2 regions of the Williamwhitmania taraxaci genome follow, and region 1 is predicted to be linked to the other one. Evidence: riboswitches for the same ligand, from Rfam matches in the RefSeq annotation. Region 1 holds a riboswitch; the other holds the start of a gene.
What was found. A riboswitch is a leader RNA that binds a small molecule or an ion and turns the genes downstream of it on or off. The one in region 1 is predicted to bind cobalamin.

Region 1 (6,069 bases):
ACTCAATTATGCTGCAAGGGCTTGCTGGTTCTCGGTTAGGTATCTGGATTGCGCACGGAGAGGGTCGATTTTCTTTCCCATATACAATCGACAACTATATTATTCCTATTGCCTATACCGGTTGTTGCTATCCTGCAAATCCAAATGGCTCACCAGCAGGTGCAGCAGCAATTGGCTCACCCGATGGACGGCATTTAGCCATAATGCCACACCTTGAGCGTTCCATTTATCCTTGGCAGTGGGCATACTGCCCCTCCGAACATAAGCTTGATGAGGTAACACCATGGGCCATGGCATTTAGAAATGCTTTTATCTGGATATCCGCGACGAAGCGTTAGCGTTATAACGTATTGTTATTCAATGGTTCGGACAGTATTTGTTCGAACCGTTTTGTTTTTTTAGTCTCTTTAAAATATTTAGAATCTAAAGATGCTGATAGTTTCCGGTTGCAATGCTTTTTTTGTTTTTTTCAGAAACTCGCCGGTAGGAGTGTCGGATTTCTACGATTAATTATATCTTTACACCCCTTTTTTAACAAATAAAACTGCTATGGGTGCATTTCATGCCTACGATATTCGTGGAATTTACAACAGCGACTTTAACAAGGACGATGTTTATCGAATTGGGTTTTTTCTGCCGAGATTACTTGGTGTAGATAAGGTTCTTGTGGGCCGTGACGTACGTGTCTCCTCTCCTGAAATATATGAATACCTAACCAAGGGGATTACCGATGCCGGTGCCGATGTGTACTCCATTGGGATTTCGACTACTCCAATGGTTTACTATTCTACCGCTCGCTACAATTTTAAAGCTTCGGTACAGATTACCGCATCACACAACCCTAAAGAGTATAACGGATTAAAGGTTTCTCGTGAAAACGCTTTGCCAGTTGGATACGATACTGGACTTGGCGAGTTGGAAACACTTATCAAGACAGGAACAGTGGTTGTGGCTGCAAAGAAGGGCGAAATTCACCTGCTCGACGTTAAAGAGGAGTATTTGACATTCCTTAAGAAATACATTGGGGACTATTCCAACCTAAAAATGGCAATCGACTGTTCCAATGGAATGGCTGCCCTCCTGATTAAGGATATTTTAGGTGATGTTCCAAGCTATATTTACGACGAACTCGATGGCACATTTCCAAACCATGAGGCAAATCCATTGGTGCAGGAGAATGTTGTCGACCTTAAGGCTCTTGTCAAAAAAGAAAAGGCCGATATCGGGGTGATCTTTGATGGCGATGCCGACCGTGTAATGTTTGTGGACGAGAATGGTCGCTTTATTTCACCTGACCTTATAATTGCACTTCTTGGTCACTACTTTCTCGAGGAGAGAGGCATGAAGGGCGATGTGCTTATTGATATCCGAACCTCGAAAGCGGTTCCTGAATACCTGGCTCGCTTTGGTGCCCACGTGCAGATGTGGCGCGTAGGTCGTGCTTTTGCTGCGCACAAGCTACGCGAGATTGATGGTATTTACGGCGGCGAGCTGGCTGGTCACTACTACTTCAAAGAGTTTTTCTTCTCCGACTCTGGTCTCTTGGCCTGTTTGCTCGTGCTCAACGTGGTTAGCCGCATGAAGCGTGAGGGCCGATCACTGTCTCAAGTAATTGCTGGGATTGAAACCTATGCAAACTCCGGCGAACTAAACTTCCGCCTCGAGAGCAAAAAAGAGGCAATGGATGCCGTTAAGGAATACTTCGACAAGACCGAGCAGCCAACCGCATTTTTCGATTTCGATGGCTATCGAGTAGAGTTTGCCGATTGGTGGTTTAATATCCGACCTTCGAACACCGAACCATACCTAAGGTTTATTGCCGAAGCAAAAACAACAGAGATGCTGGAAGAGAAGGTAAAGGTGGTAAGAGAAATAATTGGGCGATTTAAGTAATAGTTTCTATCATACGTCAAAAAGGGGTCGGGTTTTAATCCGGCCCCTTTTATTATCGGTTGCTTTGTCCTAAATTTGATTGGATTATTAATACAGATACTATGCTAAGAAACTATCCTATTTCAGTTAGAATTGCCATGCTACTCGCAATGGTTCTGATATTCGTATTAATCGTTTCTTCGGCGTTTTGGTATGGAATGAATACCATTCGTGATCTTGGAATCCAATCTACTGAAACACGAATGCTTGATGGACAACGGGATAAAATTAAGGTGGCTACGCACTCTGTTGCCTTGTTGTTGCAAAAGTCTATTAATCCGGCACTTTCACAAAGCAAGCAAGATTCTGTGCTCCGAAACTTGGTTGATCAAATTCGATTTGAGGCCGATGAGTCGGGCTACTTTTTCATTTACAGAGGAACGGTTAACGTTGCTCTTCCTACAAAGAAAGAGCGTGTGGGGAAAGACTTGGCTGCTACTGCTGACGTAAATGGAATCCTATTTGTAAAAGAACTATTCAGACAGGCTTCCAGCGGTGGCGGATTTGTTGAGTATGTCTTTCCTAAACCAGGAAAAGGCGATGTTGCAAAAATTAGTTACTCGGAGATGATTCCTGGCACTGAAACATGGATAGGAACAGGCGTTTACGTCGATAATGTGGATGATGCGCGACAAGAGATTCGACAGAGCATTCAGTCGTTTTCATCTCGACTTTTGATTGGAATTGGAATAGGGCTGGGTTTAGTTCTTGTGTTAGTCATCATTCCATCCAGTCTGGCTATTCGCAGGAGCATTACCAAACCAATAAATGAAGCGTTAAAATCAGTAGAAAAGGTTGCCCAAGGCGACTTGACAGTCGTTTTAAACGATAACTATAATGATGAAGTGGGGATGTTGAATCGATCCTTGATGAAAATGGTGGATCAGTTAAGGGGTATTGCTGAGCAGGTTAAGAGTTCCGCTGTCTTCTTGGCCTCAAATGGCGGCGAGTTAAAATCGGCCGTGGAGCAGATGGCTCAAGGGGCAAGCGAGCAAGCTTCAGGAACGGAAGAGGTTGCTGCTTCCATGGAGCAGATGGAAGCCAATATTCGACAGGCCTCCGATAATGCCAGTCAAACAGAAAAAATGGCTGTTCAAGCCGCATTGCAGGCAACAGAAAGTGGCGAAGCGGTGCAGCAAGCAGTAGAGGTAATGCGCAGTATTGCCGATAAAATTTCTGTAGTGGAGGATATTTCACGTCAAACTAATTTGCTTGCCCTTAATGCAGCCATTGAGGCAGCTAGGGCAGGTGAGCATGGCCGTGGTTTTGCTGCCGTGGCGCAAGAGGTTAAAAAACTTGCCGAACGCGCCCAAGCCGCTTCGGCCGAAATAAATGAACTTTCAAGAAAGAGCACCGAGGTTTCCGAAAAGGCTGGTTTAATCATTCAGGGCCTTGTACCGAATATTCAGCGTACTGCTAACTTAGTTCAGGAGATATCGGCTTCGGCCAAGGAGTTGTCGGTGGGAGCCGACGAGGTAAGCAAGTCGGTAAACCAATTCGATCAGGTAGCCCAACAAAATGCTTCCTCTTCGGAAGAGATAGCCGCTACTGCCGAAAATCTATCCAAACAAGCCGACAACCTCAATGAACTAACCCAATTCTTTAAGGTATAAGGGTTAATTGCAATTTCTATTAAATTACTTGTGCAACTATTCTTATGGTTAGGATAATTGTGTCTGTTAAATATTTTCTCAGTCACAAAAAAAGCGTTCCTTTGCAGTGCATTGGTAACCGCAAGGTTATAATAGGGAATCCCGTTAAATTCGGGGGCTGTACCCGCAGCTGTAAGTCTCAAATGCCTATTGTATTACGTCACTGTTTCGGTAAATCGATAATGGGAAGACACACTAGGAGAGACGAGCCAGAAGACCTGCCATTGTTTTAATACTTTCGGGAATAAAGGTGAATAATGAAAAAACAACTCTTTTTGATTGGGGCTATCGTCCTGCTGCTATCTTCGATTTTAACCTCCTGTGGGGGTAATTCCAATTCAAATACCGACTCTGGTTTCGTTGAAGTCCCGCTTAAATATGCTCGTCTTTTTAGAGTGTTCAAAAGCCATGATGTTACACGAATCGATTTGATAAACCCTTGGGATACCGCCGTTCTACTGAAACGATACTACCTCGTTCCCAAGGATGCTGCGTCAACTAACGTTCCAGTTGATGGGGAGGTTATCGATGTTCCACTCAAACGTATGGCTTGCGCATTTGCTACTGAGATATGCTATGCCGAGCAACTTGGACTTCTCGATGCCATTGTTGGCGTTTCGGAGAAGCAGTATATTACAAATAAATATATGCTTTCGCGAATCGAGAAAGGGTTTGTGTCCGAGATTGGCCCAGCGATGGCAGTGAACCTCGAACAGTTAATAAAGATTTCTCCCGATATTTTCTTCGTCTCTCCCTTTAAGGATAATAAGTATGGTCCGGTTGAGGCTTCTGGTGTTCCCCTCGGAATCGTTTCGGCCTACTTGGAGACACACCCGTTGGGCCGAGCCGAATGGGTCAAGTTTATGGCTCTCTTTTTTGGCAAGGAGCAAGAGGCCAATAAGAATTTCTCCGAGATTGAAGTCCGTTACAAAGCGTTGGTGGCGAAAGCAAAGGAGGCTACCTTGCTTCCTACCGTGTTTGCAAGTAAACCTTACCAAGGTATATGGTATGTGTCGCCGGGAAATAGCTATATGGCACAGCTCTTTGCCGATGCGGGAGCACGCTATCTATATGCCGATCGGAAAAGCCAAGGACCTATTCCCTTCGACTTCGAAACGGTGTATAAGCAAGCGGTTCATGCCGATTTTTGGGTTGTATTAGAGAATTACCAAGGGGTGTATTCCTATCAAACTATGAAGGATGAGTATGCATCTTATGCCGACTTTGATGCCTTTAAGGCCCGTAAGGTGGTCTTCTGCAATACCAATAACACCGCCTACTACGACGAGGGGCTGCTCAGACCGGATGTTCTGCTGTCGGATCTCTTAAAAGCGTTTCACCCCGAATTGATGGAGGGCTATAATCCCGTGTATTTTGATATATTGAAGCAAGAGAAGCCATGAAAACAGGAAGATTAGCACTACTCCTAATTCTTGGGATTTTTGTTCTTACGGCGCTAAATCTGAGTCTAGGATCGGTATCTATTCCATTGAAGTGGGTGTTTGCTGCGCTTACTGGAAATGAAGACACCCCTGTAGTATATGCGAATATACTAATGAAATCGAGGTTACCGCAAACTATAACCGCAGCGTTGGCTGGTGCAGGCCTTTCAATCGCTGGTCTTTTGATGCAAACCCTCTTTCGTAATCCATTGGCAGGTCCTTCGGTTTTGGGTATTAGTTCGGGGGCAAGCCTTGGAGTAGCTGCTGTGGTGCTTTTGGCCGGAGCAGGTGGTCTTATGGGAATGTCCATTTACTACGCCTCTATAATTGCTGCTTTTGTCGGTGCTTTTGTAGTGCTTTTGCTTATTAGCTATTTTTCTGCTCGGCTCCACGATAACGCCATGCTCCTTATTATTGGTTTGATGCTCGGGTATATCACCTCTTCGTTGGTGGGTGTGCTCAATTTTTATGCAACCAGTGAGAATGTCCATTCCTATACCTTATGGGGATTAGGTTCATTCTCGGGTGTTGGATGGAGTCAGATGCCACTCTTTTCAGGGCTTATTGTTGTCGGGTTGATGATCTCACTGGGTATGCCGAAGTGGTTAAATATGCTTTTGCTCGGTGATAGATACGCCAGCAATTTAGGTTTGCGCGTGCCGCGTGCTCGCTTAGCCGTCATTATTGTGGCGGGGGTACTTACTGCGGCAGTAACGGCATTCTGCGGTCCAATAGCCTTCTTGGGTATTGCCGTACCGCAGGTTTCACGCTTTTTGGTAGGACGTAATGAGCATACCGTCTTGCTCCCCATTACATTATTAACGGGAATGTTTATTGCGCTGCTGTGTAACCTAATTGCAAGGCTACCCGGACTTGAGGGTGCTTTACCCATAAATGCAGTGACTTCATTTATGGGGGCACCTATAGTGATCTGGGTTATTTTGGATAAACGGCGCCAACGAATTACAATATAAATGGAGATGATAGTATGGAAGTAGTATTATCGGCCAAAGGCTTAACAATAGGCTATTCCAACAAGAAGG
Region 2 (6,069 bases), on a different contig from region 1:
CTGACGCGTTGGTCGAAATCAAAAAGTTCCTCCTCTGAGTATGTATTACCCAGCGAAAGCATTGGATAGCGATGATTAACTTGCACAAATTCAGAGGAAATATCGCTTCCAACCCGTAGGCTTGGAGAAGAGGCATCCTGCAATTCGGGGAATTGCCCCTCAAGGCTCATTAACTCCCGCATTAGGGAATCATATTCAAAATCGGATATCGATGGCTCGGCTAGCACGTAATAGCTATAGTTGTGCTTATCTAAGGCATTGCGAAGTTGCTCAACTCGTTGACGGGCCTCCAGTATGGTCATTCTTCTTCTGTTTTGGGAATAAAGATAAGAAGAAGATGTTACATTAGCGCGATGAACAACGGAAGTTGTTACTAACGTTTTTACTTACTGGCAGTATGGGGTTCAAAGAACCTAACTCAAGGTTTCATTCGAAAGAGATGTCATCAAAACAGTAAAAGCCTAAAGTCAGTAATTTTGCTGTAACAAGAAAACCGCATTAATGTGCCATAACAGAAAAGGCCGAAAGGAATAATCCCTTCGGCCTTATATAATGCATTGTAAATACTACCGTACGAAGTAACCGTTGTTAGGGCCAATTCCCACAGTGTATTCCTTTACAAGTTTACCAGCCAAATCGTAGCGAAGCATTTTTCCAGCCGCAGTAAAGGATGGTGCCTGCATACCATAAACAACTCCCGATGCAGGATCGATAGCAAAACCATACACTTCAACATCTATAAATGGTGCCGTAGGTATTGTGCCGTTAATGCTCATTTTGAAGATACCCTGAACACCGTATCCAGCACCGTAGTATAGTTGGTCGCCGGCATTATTTGTGCGCAGTTGGGTTGGGTGATAAGTTGTGCTGATATTGATTGTAGTTACGTTGTATGTTGTTGGGTTTATCTTGCACAATGCCGATGTGGTAGTATTTGCACTATTCAACCAATCTACAGCACCAACACAAAGCACCCATACATCATTGTTTTTATCAACAACGAATCCGCGTGGAGAATCGGCAACATTAATCGTTTCAACAACAGCATCGGTTTTGAGGTCAATCACCGAAACGGTTTTTGCACTTCCCCAACCACCACTGTTGGCAACAAACAGTTTTGATCCCACAACAACAAGTCCTTCAGGACCTGAGCCAACGCTTATCTTTTTGGTAACAGCATTTGAATTAAGATCGATAACTACAACCTCATTATTGTCCCATGTCGAAACATATCCTTTAGTGCCGTAGGTAACCATATAACGTGGACCACCTAAATTTTCAATGGTAGCGACTTCCTTACATGATGATTTCTCTACAACCTCAATTTTGCTGGAACCGTTAAGAACAAAGTATGCATTGTTAGTAGTGAATGTCATACTCTGAAGGGCATCACCAAGCACACGATTATTTGCCTTGAAGAAAACATCCGAAGTGATAGAATCGCCTGCGGCATGGTAAATCGAGATGGAGGCATTTGCGCTACCAAAGTTTCCCTCGTTAGTTATTATCATTCCTTGGGTTAAGTCGAAAGGCAACTTGGGACCCGACGACTCATCCTTTTCACATGCAGAAAAGAGTAGCGATGCACCAACCAGCGCAATCGAAAAAATGTTTCTAATTTTCATAGTCTGTTGTTATTTAGGTTAATTATTTTCCAAAAGAGAGGACAATTCCCAACTGATAGGTACGCATTGGCATTCCATAGTTCTGCATTACCACATACTCCTCGTTCCACAAGTTATCAATGCGTGCAAATCCACGTATTTCATAACTGTTTAGTTTATAGTTTGTCTCTACCGAAAGGGAAGCAATCGAAAATGGATTTATCTGGCTAGAGTGGTCGGCAACGTCATAGCGCCTACCGGTGTAGCCTTGAGTATACTTTAGGCGAAGCCAATCAAAATCAATAAATGCTGAAAAACCATACTTATACTTTGGCACATAGGGCAGTTGCTTTCCTTCCGTTGCTTGAATAGCATCTTTTTCGTTGGTGGTGTAGGTAATAGCACCCGACAAATCGGCTCCAATAGTGAACCTTTCCAAGCGCTTCTTTAAGGTTAACGAACTCTCTACACCTCTAGACCAAACTTCGTTGTAGTTTTGAGGTCTCCAAGTTCCAGAAGAATTAGGAAGCCAAATAATCCAGTTGTCTACATTATTATTGAAAGCACTAATCTTTATTGATATAAGATTTCCATTTCCAGTGTAAACGTAATCGAGTCCAACTTCTTCTCCTAAACCATTTTCAGGCTTAAGGTTTGGATTCCCCCAACCATTTCCCCAGTAAAGGTCGTTGAAAGAGGGCACCCTGTAATTTCTAGAGACATTTGCACGCATGTATAGCCCAGTCATTAACCGAAACTGACCACCAACCGACCAGGTAATGGGTGTAGACTCTCCATCAATTATCTCCTCGCGCGCACCTGCAAAGGCTTCGATACCGCCATCCTCAGTTCTAAACCGATAACCCAGCGTGGCTGCTGGTCTTAACCGTTCCTTAGGTTCAGAATAATTGGTAGAACGAACGCGCTCATAGGCCGTATTTATACCTGCTTCAAGCACGTGGCTCTGCGACATTCGATAGATGAACTCTCCTTCCACCTGTCCGTTGGTTGAGTGGTGATTCGATCGCTCCACCGGAATATTCCGGTAAGCCTGCCAATCGTTGAAGAGAGCAGCCTTAATATTAAAATCATAGCTCGTTCTATTGGCGCGCCATTGCGATGTTGCCCGAAAAAAGCTGCTGTAATCATTCTGATTGCTCGATGCCGTGCTCATCATAGCTGGATAAGCGTTATAACCATCCTGCGCCCAAAGCGCCACAACAAGCCTGTCGGCTGGCGAAACGAGGAATGAGGCGGTTTCCATGATGCCTGCCTTACGATAGTTGGCATTGGTCTGGTTCACAATGGGCTTACCCATTTTAGTTGTGTTCCTAAACTCGTAGTTGTTTTGAGCCTCACTGTAAAATAGCCGCGATGAAATGGCAAACTTTTCGCCACCATAGGTATGCTTAATAGCGGAATACGACAACCCGTAGCTGCCCACCGACTGAAATAGCTCTCCGCTATTTCCATTGCCAAAGGCCAGCTGGTTATCGAGGTGGATTACGCCGCCTATGGCACCACTGCCAAAGAGTGCGCCGTTGCCACCTTGCTGCACGGCAATTTGATCGACAAAGAAAGTAGGGATATTGCCAAAGTTAACGCCGGAATTCATGCTACTTTGAAGGTTAACACCATTCCAAAGCACAGCGGTATGCGAGGCATTCAAACCCCGAAGAGAAATAGAAGAAGTGGCTCCAGGACCATAACTATTTACCACAAGGCCGGGCTGACTGGCAAGCATATCGGAAAGGAGCAAGCTCCGGCTTTGCTTAATATCTATGGGCGAAATTATTTTTACGGAGAGACCAGCAGAAAAGCGCTTCAACTTGGAGCTAATCACCACTTCTTTAAGGGTGATGGTATCCTCAATTGTGCTTGTCACAGGAGGGATATCGCTGGGGAGAGCTAAGACTCCAACAAGAAAAATACTCAACAACATGCGTTACAAATGATTAAAATCGTTTAAGATTCAATCATCTATAACCTGCGGAATAAAAAGAAAAAGCAAGAGAATGTAAACGAATTACACTGAGCCCTTTATCCGAAAGCTATAAATGCGAAATGTTATTGGCAGGTCTTCTGACTTACTCCCCCTTTGCTGGCCTTCCCGTCTTGAAACTAGCTCGACAGTGGCTTTTTTTGATAGCAAAAGGTTTTGATGGAGTTTACAGCAGCGGAAACTGTTCAGGATTTACACCCGATTCCCTCTTCGCTCCGCCAATGGCGGAGAACCAAAACTGCGACAAAAGTAAAATATTTTATTGGTTCCGAAATCGTTATAGCACATATTCTTCAGCATAAATCACTTTCCCTTATTGCCCAAACTGTTATCTTTTTCCAATCAAAAAGCCAATTGTTTTGTTGAAGATTTTATCTTTGCCTATATCTCACTTGCAAAACTAATGACGCCCGAAGAAAGACCCAGAGAGCACAAACAGGTTATTTACCGATTTAAAGCACTGCTTAAATCCGGCATGCATATCCTTGACAATAAGGACATTCAGCGCATAAAGGAGGCCTACAAATTGGCAGCGGAGGTCCACAAGGATATGCGTCGATCGTCGGGTGAGCCATACCTATTTCACCCTGTGGCCGTAGCTCGAATTGTGCTTGAGGAGATTGGTCTTGGGGCCACATCAGTGATTGCAGCGCTCCTTCACGACACCACACGGTTCGGTGGGCTTACCCTAGCCGAGATAGAGCAACGATTCGGCAAAGATGTTTCGGCCATTGTTGCCGGATTGAACCGTATTGCTGAGATTAACCATTCAAAGGATGCCGACCAAAGCGAGAATTACCGAAACCTGATCATCTCCATTTCGGAAGATATACGTGTAATCCTGATTAAGCTGGCCGACAGACTTGAAATTATGCGGTCGCTTAATCACTTTACAAAAGAACAACAGGCATCAAAAGCAAGAGAGACGTTTAACCTCTACGCCCCATTAGCCCATAAACTAGGTCTCTACAAGGTGAAGAGTGAGATGGAAGACCTCTCCATGAAGTTTACCGAAAACGAGGCTTACAAGAGCATAATAAAGAAACTTCGAAACACTACAGTAGCCCGTAATAAGTTTATTCGGGAGTTCATGGAACCTATCGAAGAGAAGCTGAACCTTCAGGGTCTCAACTTCGAAATAAAAGGACGAACAAAATCGGTATATTCCATTTGGAAGAAGATACAGAAACAAAATGTTCCTTTCGAAAAGATTTATGACGTATTTGCCATTCGCATTATCCTAGATACACCAAAGGATAAAGAGAAGACCGAATGTTGGAGAGTGTATTCCACGGTTACCGATAAGTATATTCCCAACCCCAGCCGATTGCGCGATTGGGTTTCAGTGCCAAAGTCTACAGGCTATGAATCGCTGCACACCACCGTTGTAGGCCCCGATGGCCGTTGGGTGGAGGTGCAAATCCGCTCCAAACGCATGGATGAGATTGCCGAGCGTGGCCTAGCGGCTCACTGGCGATATAAGGGCATTAGGCAGGAGGCTGGTATCGATGAATGGCTTTCGCAAATTCGCGATATTATCGAGACTCCCGACATCTCGCCCGAGGAGATGGTGAACTCCTTTAAGCTAAACCTACACAGCCAAGAGATTTTCATCTTTACCCCTACCGGCGACTTAAAGAAACTCCCGGTTGGCGCCACGGTGCTCGATTTTGCCTTTGATATTCACAGCCAAGTGGGATACCACTGTATGGGGGCCAAGGTTAACCAAAAGAATGCAACGATCCGAGAGGAACTCAAAAACGGAGACCTGGTAGAGATCATTACCTCTAAGAATCAGAAACCTAAAAAGGATTGGCTAAACTTTGTTGTAACCTCCAAGGCAAAATCAAAGATCAAGCAGAGCCTCAAGGAGAATGAGATGCAGGTTGCAGATCTTGGCAAGGAGATGCTCGCTCGTCGTCTGAAAAACTGGAAAATGACTTTGGACGATACCACCGTCTCGTTGCTCATTAAACACTATAAACTTAAGGATGCAACAGTTCTCTATTCATCCATCTTTCATGAAAAAATTGAGCTTTCGGATATTAAGCTTGTACTGCTGGGTGACAAGCAACCAGAACAAGCCGAACCTCAAAAGCGAGTTGTTGAGCACAGAGTTACTAAATTTGATGATTACCTTATCATTGATGAGCGATTGGATAATGTAGACTATCGCCTGGCCAAATGCTGTAACCCAATTCCTGGTGATGAGGTATTTGGATTTGTTACCATTGGTGAAGGAATTAAGATTCACCGAAACACCTGCCCCAACGCCGATAGGCTTAGAGATAAGTACGGATACCGCATTATGAAGGCCAAATGGCGCGAGCAAACAGAATCGGGAGCTTTTCAAGTAACCATTAAAATTGTGGGCTACGACGAGCTAGGGATCGTTAATAGGATCTCGGAGATTGTCTCGAAGGAGATGAAACTCAACATGCGCGCTATTTCCATAGAATCCAA

Region 2: it holds a riboswitch for cobalamin, as region 1 does, so the genes downstream of both, BLS65_RS06590 (TonB-dependent receptor plug domain-containing protein) here and BLS65_RS15075 (ABC transporter substrate-binding protein) in region 1, are expected to answer to the same signal.

The regions. Positions count from the first base shown of each region.
Region 1 is NZ_FMYP01000076.1:6,137-12,205, reverse strand. It holds gene purL (phosphoribosylformylglycinamidine synthase) at 1-338, shown strand, start outside; gene BLS65_RS15085 (phosphomannomutase/phosphoglucomutase) at 550-1,893, shown strand; gene BLS65_RS15080 (methyl-accepting chemotaxis protein) at 1,995-3,545, shown strand; cobalamin riboswitch at 3,641-3,824, shown strand; gene BLS65_RS15075 (ABC transporter substrate-binding protein) at 3,842-4,987, shown strand; gene BLS65_RS15070 (iron ABC transporter permease) at 4,984-6,000, shown strand; gene BLS65_RS15065 (ABC transporter ATP-binding protein) at 6,015-6,069, shown strand, end outside.
Region 2 is NZ_FMYP01000018.1:36,264-42,332, reverse strand. It holds gene ligA (NAD-dependent DNA ligase LigA) at 1-302, opposite strand, end outside; gene BLS65_RS06595 (DUF5074 domain-containing protein) at 567-1,625, opposite strand; gene BLS65_RS06590 (TonB-dependent receptor plug domain-containing protein) at 1,648-3,546, opposite strand; cobalamin riboswitch at 3,660-3,858, opposite strand; gene BLS65_RS06585 (RelA/SpoT family protein) at 4,010-6,069, shown strand, end outside.